Regions from separate parts of the Streptomyces sp. NPDC032472 genome, predicted to be linked through region 2. Evidence: riboswitches for the same ligand, from Rfam matches in the RefSeq annotation. Region 2 holds a riboswitch; the other holds the start of a gene.
What was found. A riboswitch is a leader RNA that binds a small molecule or an ion and turns the genes downstream of it on or off. The one in region 2 is predicted to bind thiamine pyrophosphate.

Region 1 (5,679 bases), on a different contig from region 2:
GTCCACGGCATGTCCGGCCACAACGCGGCCAAGGCGGTCTGGCGGCACCTGCGAAAGGAGTCCTGATGGTCCGCATCACCCTCGTCCAGGGCGACATCACCGCCGAGCACGCGGACGCGGTGGTCAACGCCGCGAACTCCTCCCTGCTGGGCGGCGGGGGAGTGGACGGCGCCATCCACCGCCGCGGCGGCCCGGAGATCCTGGAGGCCTGCCGCGCCCTGCGCGCCTCCCACTACGGCAGCGGCCTGCCGACCGGCCGGGCGGTCGCCACGACGGCGGGCCGCCTCCCGGCCCGCTGGGTGATCCACACGGTCGGCCCGGTCTGGTCCCGCGAGGAGGACCGCAGCGCCCTGCTGGCCTCCTGCTACCGCGAATCCCTCCGCGTCGCCGACGAACTGGGCGCCCGCACGGTGGCCTTCCCCGCCATCTCGACCGGCATCTACGGCTGGCCGATGGACGACGGCGCCCGCATCGCGATCGAAACGGTCCGCGCAACGAAGACCGCGGTCGAGGAGGTCAGGTTCGTCCTCTTCGACGATGCGGCATACAGAACCTTCGCCACCCAGCTCGCCTCCGCGTAGCCGGCGGCGGATGCGCCGACCTCGTCGGCAGTGATCGCCAACGCCATGTCCGGCCTGCCGGAGCCCTTCGCTCACGGTGCCGGCCGGGTGGGGCGGGGTGGCCGCGGGCGCACACAGCTACGATCGCGGGGCTCCCATCCCCGAAATGCGCCGGTGTCGCGGACACCGCAGGAATTCCAGAGGTGTCATGTCCGACAGGTTCATCCTCGCCGGGGACCGTGCCCCGGTGCCCGCCGAGGCTCCGCAGGAAGCCCCCGACCCCCTCCGACGCGCCCGCCAGAGGCTGTGGTCGAGGGCCGGCGGGTCCGGGCGGGCCGACCATGGGGCGAGGTCGGTGCGGGCGCCGCGAATAGCAGTGCTGGACGGCCTGCGGCTGCTCGCGGCTCTGTCGGTGGTCCTGTTCCACTACCTGGCCGGATCGGGGGCGATCCCCTGGCAGCAAACGGCGGTCGAGCTGTTTCCCCGGCTGCACCGGGTCGCCGAGTTCGGCTGGCTGGGCGTGGTCTTCTTCTTCATGATCAGCGGCTTCGTCATCTGCATGTCCGGCTGGGGCAAATCGCTCCAGCACTTCTGGCAGGGCCGGATCCTGCGACTGTTCCCGCTCTACTGGACAGCGGTCGTACTCTCCTCGGCAGCCGCCCGGCTGGGCCCGCACCTTCCGGGCGAGCCGCGGGTCACCGTCGGCCAGATGCTGACCAACCTCACCATGTTGCACGAACCCCTCGGCGTGCCCAGCGTGGACAACGTCTACTGGACGCTCTGGATCGAGCTGCGCTTCTATCTGGTCTTCTCCCTCGTCGTCCTGCTGGGCACCAGCCACCGACGGGTCACCAACTTCTGCTGGGTCTGGGCGCTGGGCTCGGTCCTGGCGCCGGCGTCGGGCATCCCGCTACTGGACCAGCTCCTGGTGCCCCGATGGGCGCCCTTCTTCATCGCCGGTATCGCGTTCTACCTGGTCCGCCGAGCAGGCCGGATCGAGGGCGAGACCCTGGGCATCCTGGGGCTGTCCTGGCTGCTGATGCAGCACCGGCTCCCCGCGATCATGGAGGGCGAGGGGCATGGCATCAACTGGAAGGTCTGCCTCACCGCGATCACCGTGATGTACCTGCTGATGGGCCTGATCGCACTCGGCAAGCTCGACCGGATCCAGTGGCGCTGGCTGCCCGTCGCAGGCGCGATCTCCTACCCGCTCTACCTCGTCCACCAGTCGCTGGGCGTACGGGTCATCTGGCGCTGGAACGAACAGTGGGGCGCATGGCCGACCCTGCTCGGCGTGATCGCAAGCGTCGTGCTGATCGCCTGGCTGCTGCACCGCCTGGCGGAGCGGCCGCTCACCCGGCTGCTGCGCCGGCTGTTGACCGCCCGGACCGAGCGGTCGCAGCAGCTCACTTCCTAGGCGGCGGGGGCGCGCCTGGGCCGGGTGCTCGCACGGTCGCCTTCCCTGTCATCTCGACCGGCGCTACCGGTGTCCGTCGTGGAGGGGGGTGGGGAGGTTCGGGTGGGGGATCGGGGGGTGGTGACGGCGGTGGAGCCAGATGTAGAGGGCCAGGCATGGCACCAGCAGGCCGAGGACCGTGAGGGTGAGGAATGCGGGGAAGCCGCTGATCCGGGAGACCAGCCAGGAGAAGTTCTGGCCGAAGAAGCCGACCACGAAGGACAGCGGCAGGAAGACGGTCGCGAGGATCGTGAGCTGTTCCATCGTGGCGCTCTGCCGCAGGTTGATCTTGTTCTGTTCGACGGAGATCACCGCGATGTTCGCTTCCAGGACGGTGGCCAGCAGGTCGCGCTGGGCAGCCACCTCCTCGTTCACCAGCAGCAGGTGGTCGTGCACGTTGTGGAAGTACGGCAGCAGCTCGGCCGGTGACCTGCCCGGCTTGAGCAGGCGGGAGAGCACCGCGAGCAGCGGGTGCACGGCGCGGTAGAAGTCGGTGGCCTCGCGCCGCAGGAAGTAGATGCGTTCGGTCGGGGCGACCGCTCCGGAGAAGACCGTGGCCTCGATCTGCTCGATGTCGCGGTCGAGTTCTGCGACGACCGGGGCGTAGCTGTCGACGACCTGGTCGAGGATGGCCCACAGGGTCGAGGCGCTGCCCGTGCGCAGCAGCTCGGGACGCCGTTCGAGCCGGCTGCGGGCCCCGTGCAGCTCGCTGGCGATGCCCTGGCGCACCGTGATCACGAAGTGTTCGGAGAGGAAGACGCTGATCTCGCCGGTGTCGATCTCCTCGCGCTCGTCGTCGTAGCGCGCGGTGCGCAGGATGATCAGCTCGGTGCCGTCCTCGTACTGCTCGGCCTTCGGCCGCAGGTGGAAGGTCCGCGCGTCCTCGACGGCGAGTTCGTGCAGGCCGAAGCTCTCGCGGACCTTGTCCATCTCCTCCGGGCGGGGTTCGAAGAGGCCCAGCCAGACGAATCCGCCCTGTTCGCAGCATGCGGCCGCCCGGTCCAGCGACATCGGGCCCTCTTGCTGGCGGCGCCCGTCGCGGTAGTGCGCGCAGTCCACGATCATGGTGTTCCTCCTCGCGTCCGGCCCACGGATGCCCTACAGCCATGGTTGCTCGGGCGGCCCGGCCGTGACGGCCGACACAAGGGGCGGGTGTCACGTTCCGCGAGGGCCCCTCGTCCTGTGGGTGATGGGCGCGGGCGCCGAGGGTGCCCGTGCCGCCGCTCGGCAGGAAGGGATGCAGATGGAGACCTTCGGGTGGTTCCGGGAGCGGATCACGGCGTACCGCGCGCCGCACGGCTTCGACTACACGGTCGAGCGCAGTTTCCCGCCCTCGCGGCACGAGCTCGGCCGCATGACCTTCACGGAGGTTCCCGGGGGTGCGGAGGTGGTGTGGACGACCACGTTCGAGGTCCGTCTCCCGTTCGGTGCGGCCTTCACCCGGGTCGTCGCCAAGCCCGTCATCGCCCGTACCTTCGCCGCGATCCTCGCCGCGGGCGCCGCGGCGCTCGCGGCCGGCCCGGAGGGCAGAGGGGGCATGAAAACGACCTACGAAGCGGGCTCCCTGCGCCGGCATGGTCCGGATCAGGTGATGGAGGTCGCCTTCGGGTCGTCCCGACCTTCAGGCCTCTCAGCCCGACCGTCGACGTCGGTCCCAGCGGACACGAACACCTTCCGCGGAAATCGGCTACTCCGGTCGAACTCCCTCGCTCGCCTCGTAGGCCTATCTACAGAGTAGTCCCACGTCGCCGGGAGGAATAGGGGGGATGCCCTGTTTGTTTTTAATTGTCTTTTTCGCGGTTTCCGGGCCCTAGACTGGGCAGCAGCACTCCCCTCCACGCCACGCCCTGCCGGCCGGCTTGTCCGACGATCCGACGGGAGGTGTCGGCCGTGGCCGCATCGCCGCTGCCGCGCGGCTCCGGCGCCACCGCCTGGGCGCCCGAGCCGGTGACCGCCGACCCGTACAACGCCCAGACGCCCTGGGCGGCGCTGGCCGAGCCGGTCACTCCTGTGGAGGCCTTCTTCGTACGCGACCACTTCGGCATCCCGGAGGCGGACCCCGGCCGGTGGCGCGTGCGGATCGGCGGAGCCGTGGCCGCGCCCCTCGACGTGGGCTACGCGGAGCTGTGCGCGATGCCCCACCGGGAGCTCGACGTCGTCCTGGAATGCGCGGGCAACGGCCGCAGCCTGATGCGGCCCCGCCCCACGGGCCTGCCCTGGGGCCAGGGTGCGGTCGGGTGCGCACACTTCTCCGGGGTGCCGTTCGGCTCCCTCGCCGCCCGGGCCCGGATCGACGCAGCCGCCGTGGAGATCGTCTTCTGCGGGGCCGACTCCGGTACGGTGCACGGCCGCCGCACCGCCTTCGAGCGCAGCCTCCCGCTCGCCGCGGCCCTGCACCCCGACACCCTCCTCGCCACCCGCATGAACGGGGAGCCGCTGGCGCCCGAGCACGGGGCGCCCGTCCGCCTCGTGGTCCCCGGCCGGTACGCGGTCGCCGACGTGAAGTGGCTCGTCGGGGCCCGGGCCGTCACGGAGCCCTTCACCGGGCCCTTCCAGACGGAGGAGTACGTCTACACGGCCTCCCGCGGCACCCCCGAGGGGCCCGTGACCACGGTCCGGGTCAAGTCCCTCGTCACCGCGCCGGCGCCCGGCTCGGTGCTGCGGTGCGGTGCGCAGACCCTCGTACGGGGGCGGGCCTGGTCCGGCGGCGGTGTGGCGGTCCGCCGCGTCGAGGTACGGGTCGAGGGCGAGGGCGAGGGCGAGGGCGAGGGCGAGGGCGCCGGCGGTGCCCCCCCGTGGGAGGAGGCCCGGCTCGAACCGGCGCTCGGGCCGTACGGCTGGCAGGAGTGGACCCATCCGTGGACGGCGCCCCGGCGGGCCGGGCGGTACCGGCTGCTGGCCCGCGCCACCGACGAGGCCGGGCACACCCAGCCGCCCCGTGCGCCCTGGAACGCCCACGGCTACGGCTGCAACCCGGTGGCCTCCGTGGAGGTCGTCGTGGAATGACCGGGGCGGCCCGGCCCGCCCCGGCCCGCCCGGCCCTGCTCAGCGCAGGGCCGCCAGCACCCGGCTGGTGCCGTGCTGCCAGACCGTGCCGACGTGGGTGAAGCCCGCCTCGTGGAGCAGGGCCGTGTGGGCGGCGACCGGGAGGTCGGCGGAGGAGCACGCCGGGTGGCCGGGGGAGTCCGCGTGGGGCAGGAGCGCGGCCAGTTCCGGGTCCTCGGCCGCCCCCGACCACCACGACGCCCAGTCCTCGTGGGTGAAGGCCAGGTTCCGCTCGGAGTGGCGGCGGCCGATGTCTGCCGCGAGGGCGCTGATCCGGGCGGAGTCGGGGGCGATGTGGTCGCCGTTGACAAGTACGCCGCTCGGGCGCAGCCGTTCGGCCAGGTCCCGGTAGACCCGACGCAGGGCGTCCTCGCTCAGGTAGTGCAGGGCGGTGGTGGATACCGCCGCGTCCAGCGGCCGGTCCAGGCCGAGCCCGTCCAGCCAGCCGGGCGCCCCGATCAGGGCGCGTACGTGGCGCAGCCGGGCGCTGCCGTAGTGGGCGCGGCCCAACTCCAGCAGCAGCGGGTCCGCGTCGACGGCGAGCACCTCGGCGTCGGGCAGCCGGTCGGCCAGCAGCGCCGCCAGCGCGCCCGGGCCGCTGCCGAGGTCGAGGACGAG
Region 2 (5,679 bases):
GCGGAGTCCGGCGCCCGGCGGGTGCCGCCCGGCGGATCGGTGGAGATCACCGAGCCCTGCGGGACGTCCTGGTTGAACGCCTGCGTGACGATCCCCGGCGCCAGACCGCTCTTGGAGAGCTCCGCCTTCGCCTCGTCCAGTGTCCTGTTCCTGACGTCGGGCACCATCACGACCTCGGGGCCGCGGGAGACGGTGATCACCACCGCGCCGTTGCCGCGGATGCGCTTGCCGCCCTGCGGGTCGCTGTTCATCACGGTCCCGCGCTCGAAGGCGTCGCTGAACTTCCGGTCGACCCGCTTCACGTCGAGACCGGCGGCGGACAGGTCGGACCGGGCCTGCTCCTCCGTCTTGCCGAGCAGGTTGGGGACCTTGGTGAACTGGCCGGAATTGATGTACCAGACGCCGGCGCCGATGCCGAGGATCAGCAGCAGCGCCGCCAGGACGAGCAGCGGGCCGCGGCGGGAGCGGACCGGGGCCGCCGCGGCGGGCGCAGGCGCATCGGACTCCACGGAGAGGGGAGACAGCATCAGCCGCGAGGTCTGCTCCGCCGGCTGCTCGGGGGCGGCGACGGGCCGCGGAATCACACTGGTGCGGTCCTCGGCGGCGGACCGCTCCCCGGCGTGCGCCTGCGGCGGTACGGAGTCCAGCTCGGCGTCGCTCAGCTGCGTACGGGCCTCCAGGGCCAGGCCGAGGAGGGCCGCGGCGTCGTGGGGGCGCAGCTCGGGATCGCGGGCGGCGGCCTGCGCGACCAGGGCGTCCAGGCAGGCGGGCAGCCCCGGAACGGCCGCCGACGGGGCCGGGACGTCCTCGTGGAGGTGCTGGTAGAGCACCTGGGCAGGGGTGCCGCCGGTGTGCGGCTTGGCGCCGGTCAGCATCTCGTACAGCACGACACCACAGGCGTAGACGTCCACGCGGGTGTCGGCGACGCCGTGCTCGATCTGCTCGGGGGCGAGGTAGGAGACGGTGCCGAGGACGGCGCCGGTGGTGCTGGTGACGGTGTCCACGGAGCGGACCAGCCCGAAGTCGGCCACCTTGACCCGGCCGTCGTCGCCTATCAGCACGTTCTCGGGCTTCATGTCGCGGTGCACGAACCCGGCGCGGTGCGCCGCGCCGAGAGCCGCGAGGACCGGCTCCAGGATGTCGAGGGCCGCGCGGGGCTGCAGCGCGCCGCGCTCGCGCAGCACGTCGCGGAGGGTGCAGCCGGAGACGTACTCCATGGCGAGGTAGCTGTAGGGGCCGTCGGTGCCCTGGTCGAAGACGGCCACGACGTTGGGGTGCGCGAGCCGGGCCACGGATTTCGCCTCGCGGATGAAGCGGTCGACGAAGGCGGCGTCGGCAGCGAGCGCCGGGTGCATCACCTTCAGGGCGAGGATGCGGTCCAGGCGGGTGTCCAGGGCCCGGTAGACCGTGGCCATGCCGCCGGCCGCGATGCGGGCGTCGATGCGGTAGCGGCCGTCGATCGTCTGCCCGACGAGGGGGTCATCCAGGGTCGTGTCCACCCGGCGATTCTACGAGCGCCGCCTGTGGCTCCGGCCGCGGGAGCCGAGGTTGCAGCGCACCTGTGACGTCCGGGCCGGGGGTGGGACTGCCGCTGCGCGGAGCGTTTCCCCAGTCCCGCCCCTTCCCGAAACCGGGGGCTCCGCCCCCGGACCCTCCCCCCGGCGGTAGCTGGGGGAGGGTCCGGGCGGAGCCCGGTTTCGGGAAGGGGCGGGGCTGGGGAACGGCTCCGCGCAGCGGCCGGGGGCCGGTCAGAAGGCCGGGCGTTCCGGGTCGAAGGCGGGGCGGCCCGCCATCGGGGACGACGGTTCCGCGAACCGGCGTTGGGGGATGCGGCCGGCCCGGAAGGCGAGCCGGCCCGCCGAAACCGCATCCCTCATGGCCGCGGCCATGAGGGCCGGGGCCTGGGCCCGCGTCACCGCCGAGGCCAGCATCACCCCGGCGCAGCCCAGTTCCATGGCGAGGGCGGCGTCCGACGCCGTACCGGCCCCCGCGTCCAGGATGACCGGCACACCCGCCCGCTCCACGATCAACTCGAAGTTGTGCGGATTGCGGATCCCCATCCCGGACCCGATCGGCGACCCCAGCGGCATGACCGCCGCACAGCCCGCATCCTCCAGCTTCCGCGCGAGCACCGGATCGTCGTTCGTGTACGGCAGCACCGTGAACCCGTCGTCCACCAGCGTCTCCGCGGCGTCCAGCAGCTCCTCCCCGTCCGGGAGCAGCGTCCGCTCGTCCGCGATGACCTCCAGCTTGATCCAGTCCGTGCCGAGCGCCTCCCGCGCCAGCCGGGCCGTCAGCACGGCCTCGCCGGCCGTGTAGCAGCCGGCGGTGTTCGGCAGGACCGCGATCCCGAGCCGGGTCAGCAGGGAGAGCACCGAGCCCTGCACGGTCGGGTCGAGACGCCGCATCGCGACCGTGGTCAGCTCGGTCCCGGAGGCGATCAGGGCGTGCTCCAGTACCTCCAGGCTCGGCGCCCCGCCGGTGCCCATGATCAGGCGGGAGGAGAAGTTCCGGCCGCCCAGTTCGAAGGTGTCGTCGGCCATCGTGCTCAGCCTCCCTGGACCGCGGTGAGGATCTCGATCCGGTCGCCCTCGCCGACCGCGGTCAGCGGCCACTGCCCGCGCGGCACCACGGTCTCGTTGAGGGCGGCCGCGACGCCGGACGGCGCCGTGGTGAGGGTGGCGACCACCGACGCGAGCGTGGTCCCGGCCGCGATCTCCCGCGGCTCGCCGTTGACGGAGATGGTCATGCGTACGACTCCTGACGTGCAGCGGAGAAGCGGAGCGGGCTGAACGGGAGGGCGATCTCCGGCAGCGCGCCCGTGGTCAGCAGGTCGGCGAGCGCGTCGCCGGTGAGCGGGGTCAGCAGCACCCCGTTGCGGTAGTGCCCGGTGGCCAGGTGCAGCCCGGCCAGTACGGTCGGCCCGAGCAGCGGGGCGTTGTCCGGGGAGCCGGGCCGCAGGCCCGCCAGGGTCTCGGTCAGCGGGAGTTCGGTGATCCCGGGCACCAATTCGTGGGCGTCGCGCAGCAGTTCGTACACCCCGCCGGCGGTGACCGTGGTGTCCCAGCCGAGTTCCTCGCTGGTGGCGCCGACGACGAGCTCGCCGTTCTCCCGCGGCACCAGGTACACGTGGCTGCCGCGCACGACCGCCCGTACCGTCCGCGACAGGAACGGCGCGTACGCCGCCGGCACGGTCAGGCGCAGCACCTGCCCCTTCACCGGCCGGACGGGCGGCAGCGCCTCGTCCGGTACGCCGGCCAGCCGGCCGCTGAGCGAGCCCGCGGCCAGCACCACCTGGTCCGCGTACAGCTCGGTGCCGTCGTCGAGGGCCGCGCCGACGGCCCGGTCGGCGGCGACCAGCAGCCGCCCGGCGCTCGCCCGGTGGATCTCCACGCCGGCGTTCTCGCAGGCGGCCAGCAGGGCGGCGGCCAGCCGGCGCGGGTCGACCTGGTGGTCGCCGTCCACGCGCAGCCCGCCGCGCACGCCCGGGGCGAGCATCGGCTCCAGCCGGCGGCACTCGCGGCCGGTGAGCCACTCGGACTCCAGGCCGCAGCGGCGCTGCAGGGCGTGCAGTTCGCGCAGGTGGAGCCGGTCGTCGGCGTCGAGGGCCACGGCGAGGGTGCCGCAGGCGCGGTAGCCGATGTCCAGGCCGCCGCTGGCGTCGGCCAGCTCGGCGGCGAACTCGGGGTAGCGGGCGGCGGAGGCGAGGTTGAGGCCGAGCAGGGTCTCCTCGCCGTAGTGCAGCTCGGTGACCGCGGCGAGCATGCCCGCCGCGACCCGGGCGGCGCCGCCGCCGGGTGCGGGGTCCGCGAGCGCGGTGCGCAGCCCGCGGCGGGCCGCCCGCCAGGCGGTGACCAGGCCGATGATCCCGCCCCCGATGACGAGGACGTCGGATCCCTTCCGGGATGAATGCATGGGCTTCCAGCCCCTCCCTTCGCCGGCATGACCCGGATCAGGTTCGTACGGTCGGAGGCCGGTCAGCCTCCCTCTCAGCCCGGTACGTCCGGACTCCCGCGATGGGTAACGATGGCCACCCTAGCCGCTCGCCTCGGCGGAGGGGGAGTGTGCCGGATGCCGGGCGGGGGGCCGTGCCCGGCGGTGCCGGATTCCTGACTGATCGTCAGTTGACTACGCTGGGGGATGTGAGCGAGCAGACGGAAGAGACTGAGAACGGCGTCGTCATCGTCGGCGCCGGAATGGCCGGAGTGCAGACCGCGGTCGCCCTCCGCGAGCAGGGGTGGACCGGCCCCGTGACCCTGCTGGGCGCCGAACCCCACCAGCCGTACGACCGGCCCCCGCTGTCCAAGGCGGTGCTCCTCGGCAAGGCCGAGCACTCCGCCTTCGACGTGGACTTCGAGGGCCTCGGCATCGAGCTGCGGCTCGGAGTGGAGGTCACCGGGCTGCGGGCCGCCGACCGCGAGCTGGACACCGAGGCCGGGCCGGTCCCGTACGGGGTCCTCGTGCTGGCGACCGGGGCCGAGCCGCTGACCCTCCCGGGTGCGGAGGGGGTCCCCGGCGTCCACCTGCTGCGCACCCTGGACGACGCGGCGCGGCTGCGGCCGGTGCTGGCGCAGTCCCCGGCGACGGTGGTCGTCGGCGCGGGGTGGATCGGCGCGGAGTTCGCCACCGCGGCGCGGGAGGCGGGCTGCGCGGTGACCGTGGTCGAGGCGGCGGACCGGGTGCTGGCGGGTGCCCTCCCGGCCGAGGTCGCGGCGCCCATGGCCGCCTGGTACGAGGAGGTGGGCGCGGCCCTGCTGACCTCGGCCAAGGTGGCCTCGGTCGAGTCCGGGCGGGTCCTGCTCGCGGACGGCCGCGAGCTGCCGGCCGGGGCCGTGGTCGTCGGCATCGGGGCGCGGCCCGCGACGCGGTGGCTGGCCGGCTCGGGCGTCGAGCTCGGGCCGGACGGCTCGGTCACGGCCGACGCCCACCTGCGGACGTCCCTGCCGGGGGTGTACGCGGTCGGCGACTGCGCGTCCTTCCCGTCCGGGCGGTACGGGGCGCGGCTGCTGGTGCACCACTGGGACAACGCGCTGCAGGGGCCGCGGGTCGTCGCGGCGAACATCCTGGCCGGCGGGGGGCCGGGGCCGCTGGAGGTCTACGACCCGGTGCCGTACTTCTGGTCCGAGCAGTTCGGCCGCTTCGTCCAGTACGCCGGCCACCACGCCGGTGCGGACACCCTGCTGTGGCGGGGGGACCCGGGAGAGTCCGCCTGGACGGTGTGCTGGCTGCGGGCCGGCTCCCTGGTCGCGATCCTCGCGGTGGGCCGGCCGCGGGACCTCGCCCAGGCCCGCCGCCTGATCGAAACGGGCGCCCAGATGGACCCGGCCAAACTGTCCGACCCGTCCACCCCCATAAAGTCCGCCACCGCCTAGCGGCCCTCGCCCCCCGGCCCCCCGCGCCTCGATCGCCGACGGGGCTGGAGTTGCCGGACCCCGGCTTTTCGATGGCCGGGGTGGGTGGCGGCGGAGCCGGGGGCTGGACGGGCCGGGCGCGCGGCCCGGGAGCCGGTGGGCCCCGGCCCGGTGCGGGGCGGGCCGGTGTGGGTCGGGGCCGGATGGGTCCGGGGCGGGGCCACGGATGGGGTGGCTTGGGTGCCGGGCGGGGGTGGGAGGTGGCAGGCTTGTGCCGTGACCGAGATTGACGCAAAGATCGATGCCCTTGTCCCCGACTGGCTGTACC

Region 1: linked by a shared signal. The riboswitch ahead of AB0F11_RS17265 (CorA family divalent cation transporter) and the one ahead of thiO (glycine oxidase ThiO) in region 2 are both predicted to bind thiamine pyrophosphate.

What each region holds. Positions count from the first base shown of each region.
Region 1 is NZ_JBEZVK010000022.1:52,594-58,272, reverse strand. It holds gene AB0F11_RS17280 (NAD(P)/FAD-dependent oxidoreductase) at 1-66, shown strand, start outside; gene AB0F11_RS17275 (O-acetyl-ADP-ribose deacetylase) at 66-581, shown strand; gene AB0F11_RS17270 (acyltransferase) at 769-1,977, shown strand; gene AB0F11_RS17265 (CorA family divalent cation transporter) at 2,041-3,081, opposite strand; partial or broken gene AB0F11_RS17260 (SRPBCC family protein) at 3,080-3,520, shown strand; TPP riboswitch at 3,561-3,734, opposite strand; gene AB0F11_RS17255 (molybdopterin-dependent oxidoreductase) at 3,907-5,022, shown strand; gene AB0F11_RS17250 (class I SAM-dependent methyltransferase) at 5,062-5,679, opposite strand, start outside.
Region 2 is NZ_JBEZVK010000025.1:67,279-72,957, forward strand. It holds gene pknB (Stk1 family PASTA domain-containing Ser/Thr kinase) at 1-1,499, opposite strand, end outside; gene AB0F11_RS18960 (thiazole synthase) at 1,749-2,543, opposite strand; gene thiS (sulfur carrier protein ThiS) at 2,549-2,749, opposite strand; gene thiO (glycine oxidase ThiO) at 2,746-3,915, opposite strand; TPP riboswitch at 3,913-4,025, opposite strand; gene AB0F11_RS18975 (FAD-dependent oxidoreductase) at 4,197-5,372, shown strand; gene AB0F11_RS18980 (Rv2175c family DNA-binding protein) at 5,628-5,679, shown strand, end outside.